Regions from separate parts of the Streptomyces sp. NPDC031064 genome, predicted to be linked through region 2. Evidence: riboswitches for the same ligand, from Rfam matches in the RefSeq annotation. Region 2 holds a riboswitch; each other region holds the start of a gene.

Region 1 (3,261 bases), on a different contig from region 2:
CGAAGGGCAGCCCGACGTTCGACCTGCCGCCCGGTGAGCTGGAGTTGGGCGTCGGGATCCACGGCGAGCCGGGCCGGGAGCGGCGGCCCATGATGACCGCGCGGGAGATCGCCGACTTCGCGGTGGACGCCGTGCTGGAGGACCTGAGGCCCGGCGGCCCGGTGCTGGTGCTCGTCAACGGCATGGGGGCGACGCCGTTGCTGGAGCTGTACGGGTTCAACGCCGAGGTCCAGCGGGTGCTGGGCGAGCGGGGCGTGGCCGTGGCCCGTACGCTGGTCGGCAACTACGTGACCTCGCTCGACATGGCCGGCTGTTCGGTGACCCTGTGCGAGGCGGACGAGGAGATGCTCCGGCTGTGGGACGCGCCGGTGCGGACGGCCGCACTGCGGTGGGGAATGTGAGGCCCGTGGTGCTCGACGCGGAGTTCTTCCGGCGCTGGATGACGACCGCGGCCGCGGCCGTGGACCGGGAGGCCGGCCGGCTCACCGAGCTGGACTCGGCGATCGGTGACGCCGACCACGGCGCCAATCTGCAACGCGGTTTCGCCGCGGTGGTCAAGGCCCTTCAGGACGAGCCGCCCGGCACGCCGGGGGCCGTGCTGGTGCTCGCGGGGCGGCAGCTCATCTCGACGGTCGGCGGCGCGTCGGGCCCCTTGTACGGGACGCTGCTGCGGCGCACCGGCAAGGCGCTGGGCGACGCCGCCGAGGTGGCGCCGGTGCAGCTCGCCGAGGCGCTGCGGGCGGGTGTGGCGGCGGTGGCGCAGCTCGGCGGGGCGGCGGCCGGGGACAAGACGATGCTGGACGCGCTGGAGCCGGCCGTCGCGTCGCTGACCGAGTCGCTCGGTGAGTCGTTCGCGGCGGCGGCCGAGGCCGCGAACCAGGGGGCGCTGGCGACCGTACCGATGCTCGCCCGCAAGGGCAGGGCCAGCTACCTCGGTGAGCGCAGCGTCGGTCACCAGGACCCGGGCGCCACGTCCTCGGCCCTGCTGATCGCCGCCCTCGCCGAGGCGGAGGGGGCGCGGTGAGCGCGCGGGTGGGCATCGTGCTCGTCTCGCACAGCGCGGCGGTCGCGTCGTCCGTCGCCGAGCTGGCCCGGGGCCTCGCCGGCGGCGGTGGGACCGTGCCGGTGGCGGCGGCGGGCGGCACCCCGGACGGCGGGCTCGGCACCAGCGCGGAGCTGATCACCCAGGCGGCGACGGAGGTCGACGGCGGGGCGGGGGTGGCCGTCCTGGTGGACCTGGGCAGCGCGGTCCTGACGGTGAAGGCCCTGCTCGCGGAGGGCGACGAGCTGCCCGACGGTACGCGGCTGGTGGACGCCCCGTTCGTGGAGGGCGCGGTGGCGGCGGTGGTCACGGCGTCGGCGGGCGGTGACCTGGACGCGGTGGTGACGGCCGCGTCGGAGGCGTACGGCTATCGCAAGGAATGACGGCGTCCGGTGGGTGGAGCCGGTGCCCGCACCGGTGTGCGGGTTGTGATGTACCTGGTCAACGCACTACTGTCGCAGGGCCTTGGTGTACGGGAAACCGGTGCGGTACCGGTGCGGCCCTCGCCACTGTGATCGGGAAGTCCGGCTCCACTCCCTGGGAAACCACCCCGGGAAGCCACTGGAACACCGCGGGAGACCGCGGGGTCCGGGAAGGCGGAGTCGCGGCGGCATGCCCCCATGCCATCCCGTCAGCCAGGAGACCGGCCAGGGCGCGTTGTCCATCCACGAGGTGCTGGAGAGGGTCTCCCACATCATGCATATCGCCGAGGGGTATCTGCCCCCTGTGCACGCGGTCGCCTGGACCGTCGCCGCCGCTCCCTTCGTCGCCCATGGCGTCCGGGCCCTGACCCGGGAGGTCAAGGCCAATCCCGAATCGACTCTCCTGCTCGGCGCGTCCGGTGCCTTCACCTTCGTCCTGTCCGCCCTGAAGATCCCTTCGGTGACGGGCAGTTGCTCGCACCCGACCGGTACGGGCCTGGGCGCGATCCTGTTCCGGCCGCCGATCATGGCGGTGCTGGGCACCATCACGCTGCTCTTCCAGGCGCTGCTGCTGGCGCACGGCGGCCTGACGACCCTGGGCGCCAACGCCTTCTCGATGGCGATCGTCGGGCCGTGGGCGGGCTTCGGCACGTACTGGCTGCTGCGCCGGTTCGACGTGCCGCTGATGGTGAGCGTGTTCTTCGGCGCGTTCGTCGCCGACCTGTCCACGTACTGCGTCACCAGCGTGCAGCTCGCGCTGGCGTTCCCGGACCCGGGCAGCGGTGTGGCCGGTGCGCTGGCGAAGTTCGGCGGCATCTTCGCCGTCACGCAGATCCCGCTGGCCGTCAGCGAGGGCCTGCTCACCGTGCTGGTGATGCGGCTGCTGATGCAGTCCAGCAAGGGCGATCTGGCCCGCCTCGGTGTCCTGCCGGTGAAGAAGGAGGCCGTGGTCCGATGAGCCGCAACGCCAGGATCAACACACTGCTGCTGCTCGTCGTGGTGGCGCTCGCCGTCCTCCCGCTCGCCCTGGGCATGGGCGACCACAAGGAGGAGCCATTCACGGGCGCCGACGGACAGGCCGAGACGGCGATCACCGAGTCGCACCCGGACTACAAGCCGTGGTTCAGCCCGCTGTACGAGCCGCCGTCCGGTGAGGTGGAGTCGGCGCTGTTCTCGCTCCAGGCCGCCTTGGGCGCGGGCGTGCTGGCGTACTACTTCGGGCTGCGGCGCGGTCGCCGGCAGGGCGAGGCCAAGGCGCTGGCGGGGGCCGGGGGTGCGCAGGCGCCGGACGCCGGTGCGCCGGACGACGCCGCGGGCGCAGCCGACCGGCAGCCCTCCGCGTAGCCGCCGGTGCTGCCGATCGACGCGGCGGCGCACAGCAGTCGCTGGCGCCGCCGTCACCCGTGCGAGAAGGCCGTGCTCGGCTTCGGTCTGACGGTGCTCGCGATCTGTCTGCCGCCGTGGCCGGGCGCGGTCCTCGTGGCGGCTGCCACCGTGGCGGTGCTGCTCGGCCCGGCCGGGGTCGCGCCGCGGCAGCTCTGGCGGGCGTGGCGCATCCCGCTCGGCTTCTGCGTGACGGGCGCGGTGCCGCTGCTGTTCCAGGTGGGCGGCGCGGGCGGGCTGGTCTCGCTGGCGCCGGACGGGCCGGTGCACGCGGGGCAGTTGCTGCTGCGCACGTCGGCGGCCTCGCTGGGCGTGCTGCTGTTCGCGTTCACCACGCCGGTGTCCGACGTGCTGCCCCGGCTGGTGCGGGCGGGCGTGCCGGCCGCGGTGGTGGACGTGGCGCTGGTGATGTAC
Region 2 (3,261 bases):
GATGAGCAGGTTCCCGCGCCTGAGGGCGGCGAGCACGATGTCGCCCTCCGGGTTGCGGGACCGGTCGAGGAACATCTCGCCGGGCGGCGGGCCCCAGTGCTGCTCGACGTTCTCGCGCAGTTCCTCCGGCAGCGTGGCGTACCAGCGCTTGTAGTCGGCGGCCGGGATGCGGACCGGGTTCTTGGCCAACTGCTCCTCGGTGAGCCAGTCCTGGTCGTGGCCGCCCGCCTCGATGAGGGCGTAGATCAGCTCGTCGCCGTCGCCGGACGCGAGGCCCGGGACCTCCTCGGCGCCGAAGTCGTACCCCTCCTCGCGCAGTCGGCGCAGGAGGGCCACGGCGGAGGCGGGGGTGTCGAGGCCGACGGCGTTGCCGATGCGGGAGTGCTTGGTGGGGTACGCGGACAGGACCAGCGCCAGGCGCTTGTCGGCGTTGGGGATGTGGCGCAGCCGGGCGTGGCGTACGGCGATCCCGGCGACGCGGGCGGCGCGCTCGGTGTCGGCGACGTACGCGGGCAGCCCGTCGGCGTCGATCTCCTTGAAGGAGAACGGGACGGTGATGAGCCGGCCGTCGAACTCGGGGACGGCGACCTGGCTGGCGGCGTCGAGCGGCGAGAGGCCCTCGTCGTTCTCCTCCCAGGCGGCGCGCGAGCCGGTCAGGCACAGCGCCTGGAGGATCGGGACGTCCAGGGCGGCGAGCGCGCCCGCGTCCCAGGACTCGTCGTCCCCGCCCGCCTGGGCCTCGGCGGGCTTGGTGCCGCCGGCGGCGAGGACGGTGGTGATGACGGCGTCGGCCATCCCCAGGCTCTGAAGGAGCTCCGGCTCGGGGGCGCGGAGGGAGGCCACGTACAGGGGCAGCGCCCGACCGCCGGCGTCCTCGATGGCGTCGCACAGGGTGTGGACGAAGGCGGTGTTCCCGCTCATGTGGTGGGCGCGGTAGTAGAGCACGGCGACCGTGGGGCCGGTGATGTTGCGCGCGGTCCGCTCCAGCGGGCCCCAGGTGGGGGCGGCGGCCGGGGGCTCGAAGCCGTGGCCGGTCAGCAGGACGGTGTCGGAGAGGAAACGAGCGAGTTGTTCCAGGTTGTCCGGTCCGCCGTGCGCGAGGTAGGCGTGCGCCTCGGCCGCGATGCCGATCGGGACGGTGGACGTCTCCATGAGCTGGGCGTCGGGGGCCTGTTCGCCGGTGAGGACGACGAGCGGCTTGCCGGTCGCGCGCAGCGCCTCCAGGCCCTCCTCCCAGGCACGGATGCCGCCGAGGAGGCGCACGACGACGAGGTCGGCGCCGTCGAGGAGGCCGGGCAGGTCGTCCACCGGGAGCCGGGCGGGGTTGGCGAACCGGTACGCGACGGGTCCGCCGGAGGCGCGGGCGCTGAGCAGGTCGGTGTCGGAGTGCGACAGCAGCAGGATCGTCGTGGCGGGCGTCGCCTCGGGGCCGGTGGCGGGCGTCGTCGCGTGCGTCATGGCGTGCGCAGGCCTTCCTCGGGGTGTCCGCGCCCCGGGTGGTCGTAGGACGGCGGGAGTTCCTGACTCGTCCGGTTTCCGCCGGACTCACAGTGGCGGGACCGCGCCGGATTCCCACCGGGCTTCCTCCCTAGGGCCCTGGGACCCTGTGCCGTCTGCATAGTAGAGGCTGCGCGTATGCTCGCCGCCATGCCGCCCAGCTCACCAAACCCCCGGGACCGGGGTGAAGCGCACATACGGGACCGTGTCCGGGACCGCGGTGACGCCTGCCCGGGCGCGCTGCGGCTGCACCGCGCCGATGACGGCGCCCTCGCCCGACTCCGCGTACCCACAGGTGTGTTGACGCCTCATCAGGTCGACGTGCTGGCCGACGCCGCCGACCGGCTCGGCGACGGGCACCTCTCCCTCACCTCGCGAGGCAACATCGAGCTGCGCGGGCTGGGCGAGAGCTGCGGGCTGGGCCTCGCCCGGACGCTGCGGGACGCCGGGCTGCTGCCCGCCTCCGAACGGCACGAGCGCGTACGGAACATGGTCGTCTCACCGCTCGCCGGGGCGGACGTCATGGCCTGGGCGGTGGAGCTGGACGAGCTGGTGTGCGGCGAGGACCGGACGGTGGAGCTGTCGGGCCGCTTCCTGTTCGCCGTGGACGACGGGCGGGGCGACGTCGCGGGTCTGGCCGCCGATGTGACGTTGCTCGCAGCGCCGGACGGCGCCGCCCTGCTCCGGGTCGCGGACCGGACATACCGGGTGGCCGGCGCGGACGCGCCCCGCGCCGCGCTCGCGGCGGCCGAGGCGTTCCTGACGGCCGCGCGGGCCGCGGGCACCGGGGCGTGGCGGGTGCGGGAGCTGCCGGCGGGGCAGGACGTGGACGTGACGGGACACCTGAGGCGGGCGGGCATCGCGGCGGAGCCCGCGGAGGACTTCGTGTGCCCGACGAGCGCGCCGCCCCCGCCGGGCGTACTCGACGACGGCACCGTCTGCGTCCTCGCCCGGCTCGGCAGGGTGACGTCGGCGCAGTTCCGCGCGCTGCTGCCGGCCCGGGAGGTACGGGTCACCCCGTGGCGGGGTTTCGTGCTGCCCGGGTACGCCGGCCGGGCGGCGGCCGAGGAGCGGCTGCGCGCCCTGGAGGGGGCCGGGTTCATCACCCGTACCGACTCGCCCTGGATCGGCGTCAGCGCGTGCACCGGGCGCCCCGGCTGCGGCAAGTCCCTGTCCGACGTGCGGGCGGACGCCCGCCCCCGCGAGGGTGCGCTGCCCGTCCACTGGTCGGGGTGCGCCCGCCGCTGCGGCCACCCGCAGGGCGTCACGTGGACCGACATGGTGGCGACGGGCGAGGGCGCGTACCAGATGACCGTACAAGGATCGACGAAATGAGCGAGAGCAGAGTGTTCGACTACGAGAAGGACGGGGCGGAGATCTACCGCCAGTCCTTTGCCACGATCCGCGCCGAGGCGGATCTCGCGGACCTGCCGGCCGACGTCAGCCAGGTCGCCGTGCGGATGATCCACGCCTGCGGCATGGTCGACCTCGTCCGCGACCTGGCGTACACGCCGGGCGTGGTGGCCCGCGCCCGCGAGGCGCTGCGCGCCGGGGCGCCGATCCTGTGCGACGCGCAGATGGTCGCGAGCGGTATTACGCGCAAGCGGCTGCCCGCGGACAACGACGTGGTCTGCACGCTCTCCGACCCGTCCGTCCCGGCGCTCGCCGCCGAGCTGGGCACCACGCGCAGCGCGGCCGCGCTGGAGCTGTGGCGGGACCGGCTCGAAGGGTCGGTCGTCGCGGTGGGCAACGCGCCCACCGCCC
Region 3 (3,261 bases), on a different contig from region 2:
AGGAGTCGACCGCGCCCTTCACCGCGCTCGCCGCCCCCGCGCTGCGGCTCGCCCTGTGCCACGTCGGCCTGGGCATCGCCGAAGGCGCCCTCTCCGAGGCGCGCGACGCCTGCCCCGGTGGCCGGCTGCCCGCCACCGACCCGGACGTCCTCCTCGCGTTCGGGGAACTGGCGTCGGCGGCCCGGACCGCCGCCGCGGTGGTCGAACGGGCGACGGCGGCGATGGCCGGGGCCCTGGAGGCGGGGGCGCGCATCGACGCGGACGAGCCCGCCGACATCGCCGCCCTCGTCGCCACGGCCGAGACGGTCACGGCCGAGGCCGCCCTGCACATCACGACGCGGGTGCCGGCACTCGCCGACGCCCCCGGCCTCGACCGGTTCTGGCGCAACGCCCGCGTCCTGACGGCCGGCCGCTCCACGGCCCACCGGCTCCGCGACATCGGCGAGCACTACCTCAACGGCGCGTACCGGCCGGGCTGAGCACGCAGTCGCCGCAGTAACCGGCTCCGGGCACGCGGTAGTAGAGGCAGCAGCTACGGCGCCGGTACGTCAGGGGCACGGCGGTGAAGGCCCCGGCGCTCGCGAGCGGCTCGCGTGCCAGCAGGGCGGTGACCAGCGGGAGCGGTGGGCAGGGGGCGTCGGGGACGTGGGCGGTGAGCACCCGGACGGCGCCGATGAGCGCGGAGGCGGCGTTGCCCCGCAGCACGTGCGGGGACAGCGCGGAGTGCTCCCGCAGCGCGTCACCCAGCGGCAGCAGGTTGCGCACGACGACGGTCTCGTGCAGGGCCAGGGGCACGTCGTCGCCCGCCACCCCGGACACCTCCGGCAGCCACAGGTCGATCGGGCCGGACTCGGCCGGGCGCCACCACAGGCGGTCGGGCGCGAGGTCGGGCACGCGCCCGGTGAGCGCGGCGGTGGCCAGGGCGACCGACCACAGCCGGGCGGCCGTCCCGATGTGCAGGGTCGAGGCGGCGACCCGCCGCTGCCCGGCCCCGGACCGCCGCCCGGTGCCGAGCCGCCGGCCGACCGCCGCCACGTACGCGTCCAGCGCGCCGTCCCGGTCCGTGTACAGGTCGGTGAGCGGCCGGAAGCACGCGGCGTCGGGGCGCGGCCCACAAGCCACGGCGAAGTAGGGGCCGATGGCGCGGACGCGTGCGAGGACGTCAGGGGTGGGAGTGCCGTCCGGCGACGATCCGTCACACACGCGCGGGCACACGGGTGCCACCGTCCTCTCGGTCGTGAGGTCGAAGGCAGGATCGCAGAGGCACCGCACCGCACGCCAGGTCCGCCCGGTGGCACCGGCCACGTAGTATCGCCTGGTCATCACCGCGACGGGAGACAGGAAGCCGGTGCGATTCCGGCACGGTCCCGCCACTGTGACCGGGGAGTGGAACCCTTCGAGAAGGCCACTGCGCACCACGCGCGGGAAGGCCGGGGGAACGTCGATCCGGGAGTCAGGACACTGGCCTGTCGCGGGCCCGTTCCGAGGAGCGCGGACTCCCCAGGAGGCTTTACGTGTACGACGGCACGCCCCGTCCTCATTGGTTCCCCCGTCCCCTTTTGTTCCCCCGTCCCCGGTTGTCCCCCGCCGCCCGCCCGCGCCCCCGCGCCCGGCGCGCCGTGGTGCTGGCCGTCGCCCTGTCGGCGGCCCTGCTGGCCGGCTGCGGCGGCCCCGGACGGGCGGCCGACGACCGGAAGGCCACCGCGCCGTCCGGGCCGGGCTTCCCGGTCACCATCGACAATTGCGGCACCCGCACGACGTACGACAGGCCGCCCTCCCGGGTGGTCACCATCCACCAGCACCCGGCCGAACTGATGCTGGCGCTGGGGCTGAAGGACCGGATGGTCGGCACCGCCTTCCCCGACTCGGCCGTTCTGCCCAGGCTGCGGAAGGACTTCGAGGCCGTCCCGGAGCTGGCGGAGAGGGAACCGTCCTTCGAGAAGGTCCTGGAGGCCGAGCCGGACTTCGTCTACGGCGGCTACGGCAGCGCGTTCGCCGAGAACGAGGGCCGCTCCCGCAAGGCGTTCGCCGACGCGGGCATCGACACCTACCTCAACCGCGAGTACTGCGGGAAGAAGCGGGTGTCCATGCAGGACACCTACGACGAGATCCGCACCATCGGCTCGATCTTCGGCGTGCGGGACCGCGCCGACCGGCTCGTCGCCGACCTCCGGGGACGTATCGCCAGGACCACCGAGGCGGTGAAGGGCGCGCCCGCCGTGCCCGTGTTCGTGTACGACAGCGGCGACAAGTCGGCGTTCACGGCGGGCGGCAAGAGCCTGGGCACCGAGATCATCCGGCTGGCCGGCGGCCGGAACGTCTTCGACGACCTCGACCAGGTCTTCGGGGACGCCTCCTGGGAGCAGGTCGTGGCCCGCAAGCCCGAGGTGATCGCCATCTACGACTACGCGGGTGCCGGGAACGTGGAGCGGAAGAAGAAGTTCCTGCTCTCGCAGCCGGCCCTCGCGGACGTCCCGGCCGTGAAGAACAAGCGGTTCGTGGTGCTGCCGCTGACCGCGACCCTGGTCGGCGTACGGCCGCCGTACGCGGTCGAGGACCTGGCGCGCGCGCTGCACCCGGAGAGGTTCCGGTGACGGGCCCGGCGAAGGCCACGGCCGCTCCCGAGCCCACCGGCCGCCCGCGGCGGCGGAGCGCACCCGCTTTCGCCGTGACCCTGGCCGTCCTCGGCGTCCTGCTCCTGGCGTCGGTCACGGCAGGCATGGCCATCGGTTCGGTTCACGTACCGCCCGGCGAGGTGTGGGGCATCGTGACGCACGCGCTGGGCGCCGACCGGCCGGAGCCGGTGTGGTCCCGGGCGCGCGAGACGATCGTCCTGGACGTGCGGGCGCCACGGGTGCTCCTCGGGGCGGTGACGGGCGCCGGGCTCGCGGTGGTGGGCACCGCCATGCAGGCCCTGGTGCGCAACCCGCTCGCGGAGCCGTACCTGCTGGGTGTGTCGTCGGGCGCGTCGCTGGGCGCCGTCATGGTGATCGTCTTCGGGGTGAGCCTGTTCGGGCCGGTGTCGCTGTCGGTGGCCGCGTTCGCCGGGGCGCTGCTCACGCTGGTGCTCGTGTACAGCACGGCGCGGGCGGGCGGCCGTATCACCTCGGTGCGGCTGGTGTTGTCGGGCGTGGCCGTCGCGGCGGTGCTCACGGCCGTGATGGACCTGCTGCTGCTCACCTCCGACCGGGGCAACGAGGCGCGTGCCGTGCTCGCCTGGACGCTCGGCGGCCTGGGCGGCGTCCAGTGGGGCACGCTGTG

Evidence for each region. Region 2 has a riboswitch for cobalamin ahead of cobN (cobaltochelatase subunit CobN). Riboswitches for the same ligand answer to the same signal wherever they lie in the genome.
Region 1: linked by a shared signal. The riboswitch ahead of ACZ46W_RS22840 (energy-coupling factor ABC transporter permease) and the one ahead of cobN (cobaltochelatase subunit CobN) in region 2 are both predicted to bind cobalamin.
Region 3: linked by a shared signal. The riboswitch ahead of ACZ46W_RS23690 (ABC transporter substrate-binding protein) and the one ahead of cobN (cobaltochelatase subunit CobN) in region 2 are both predicted to bind cobalamin.

The regions. Positions count from the first base shown of each region.
Region 1 is NZ_JBVIGF010000006.1:237,037-240,297, forward strand. Features, by position in the region: gene dhaK (dihydroxyacetone kinase subunit DhaK) at 1-401, shown strand, start outside; gene dhaL (dihydroxyacetone kinase subunit DhaL) at 410-1,024, shown strand; gene dhaM (dihydroxyacetone kinase phosphoryl donor subunit DhaM) at 1,021-1,425, shown strand; cobalamin riboswitch at 1,492-1,708, shown strand; gene ACZ46W_RS22840 (energy-coupling factor ABC transporter permease) at 1,739-2,422, shown strand; gene ACZ46W_RS22845 (energy-coupling factor ABC transporter substrate-binding protein) at 2,419-2,808, shown strand; gene cbiQ (cobalt ECF transporter T component CbiQ) at 2,815-3,261, shown strand, end outside.
Region 2 is NZ_JBVIGF010000004.1:383,363-386,623, reverse strand. Features, by position in the region: gene cobN (cobaltochelatase subunit CobN) at 1-1,458, opposite strand, end outside; cobalamin riboswitch at 1,495-1,624, opposite strand; gene ACZ46W_RS17090 (cobalamin biosynthesis protein CobG) at 1,636-2,832, shown strand; gene ACZ46W_RS17085 (precorrin-8X methylmutase) at 2,829-3,261, shown strand, end outside.
Region 3 is NZ_JBVIGF010000006.1:443,560-446,820, forward strand. Features, by position in the region: gene ACZ46W_RS23680 (acyl-CoA dehydrogenase family protein) at 1-479, shown strand, start outside; gene ACZ46W_RS23685 ((2Fe-2S)-binding protein) at 454-1,323, opposite strand; cobalamin riboswitch at 1,300-1,484, shown strand; gene ACZ46W_RS23690 (ABC transporter substrate-binding protein) at 1,515-2,594, shown strand; gene ACZ46W_RS23695 (FecCD family ABC transporter permease) at 2,591-3,261, shown strand, end outside.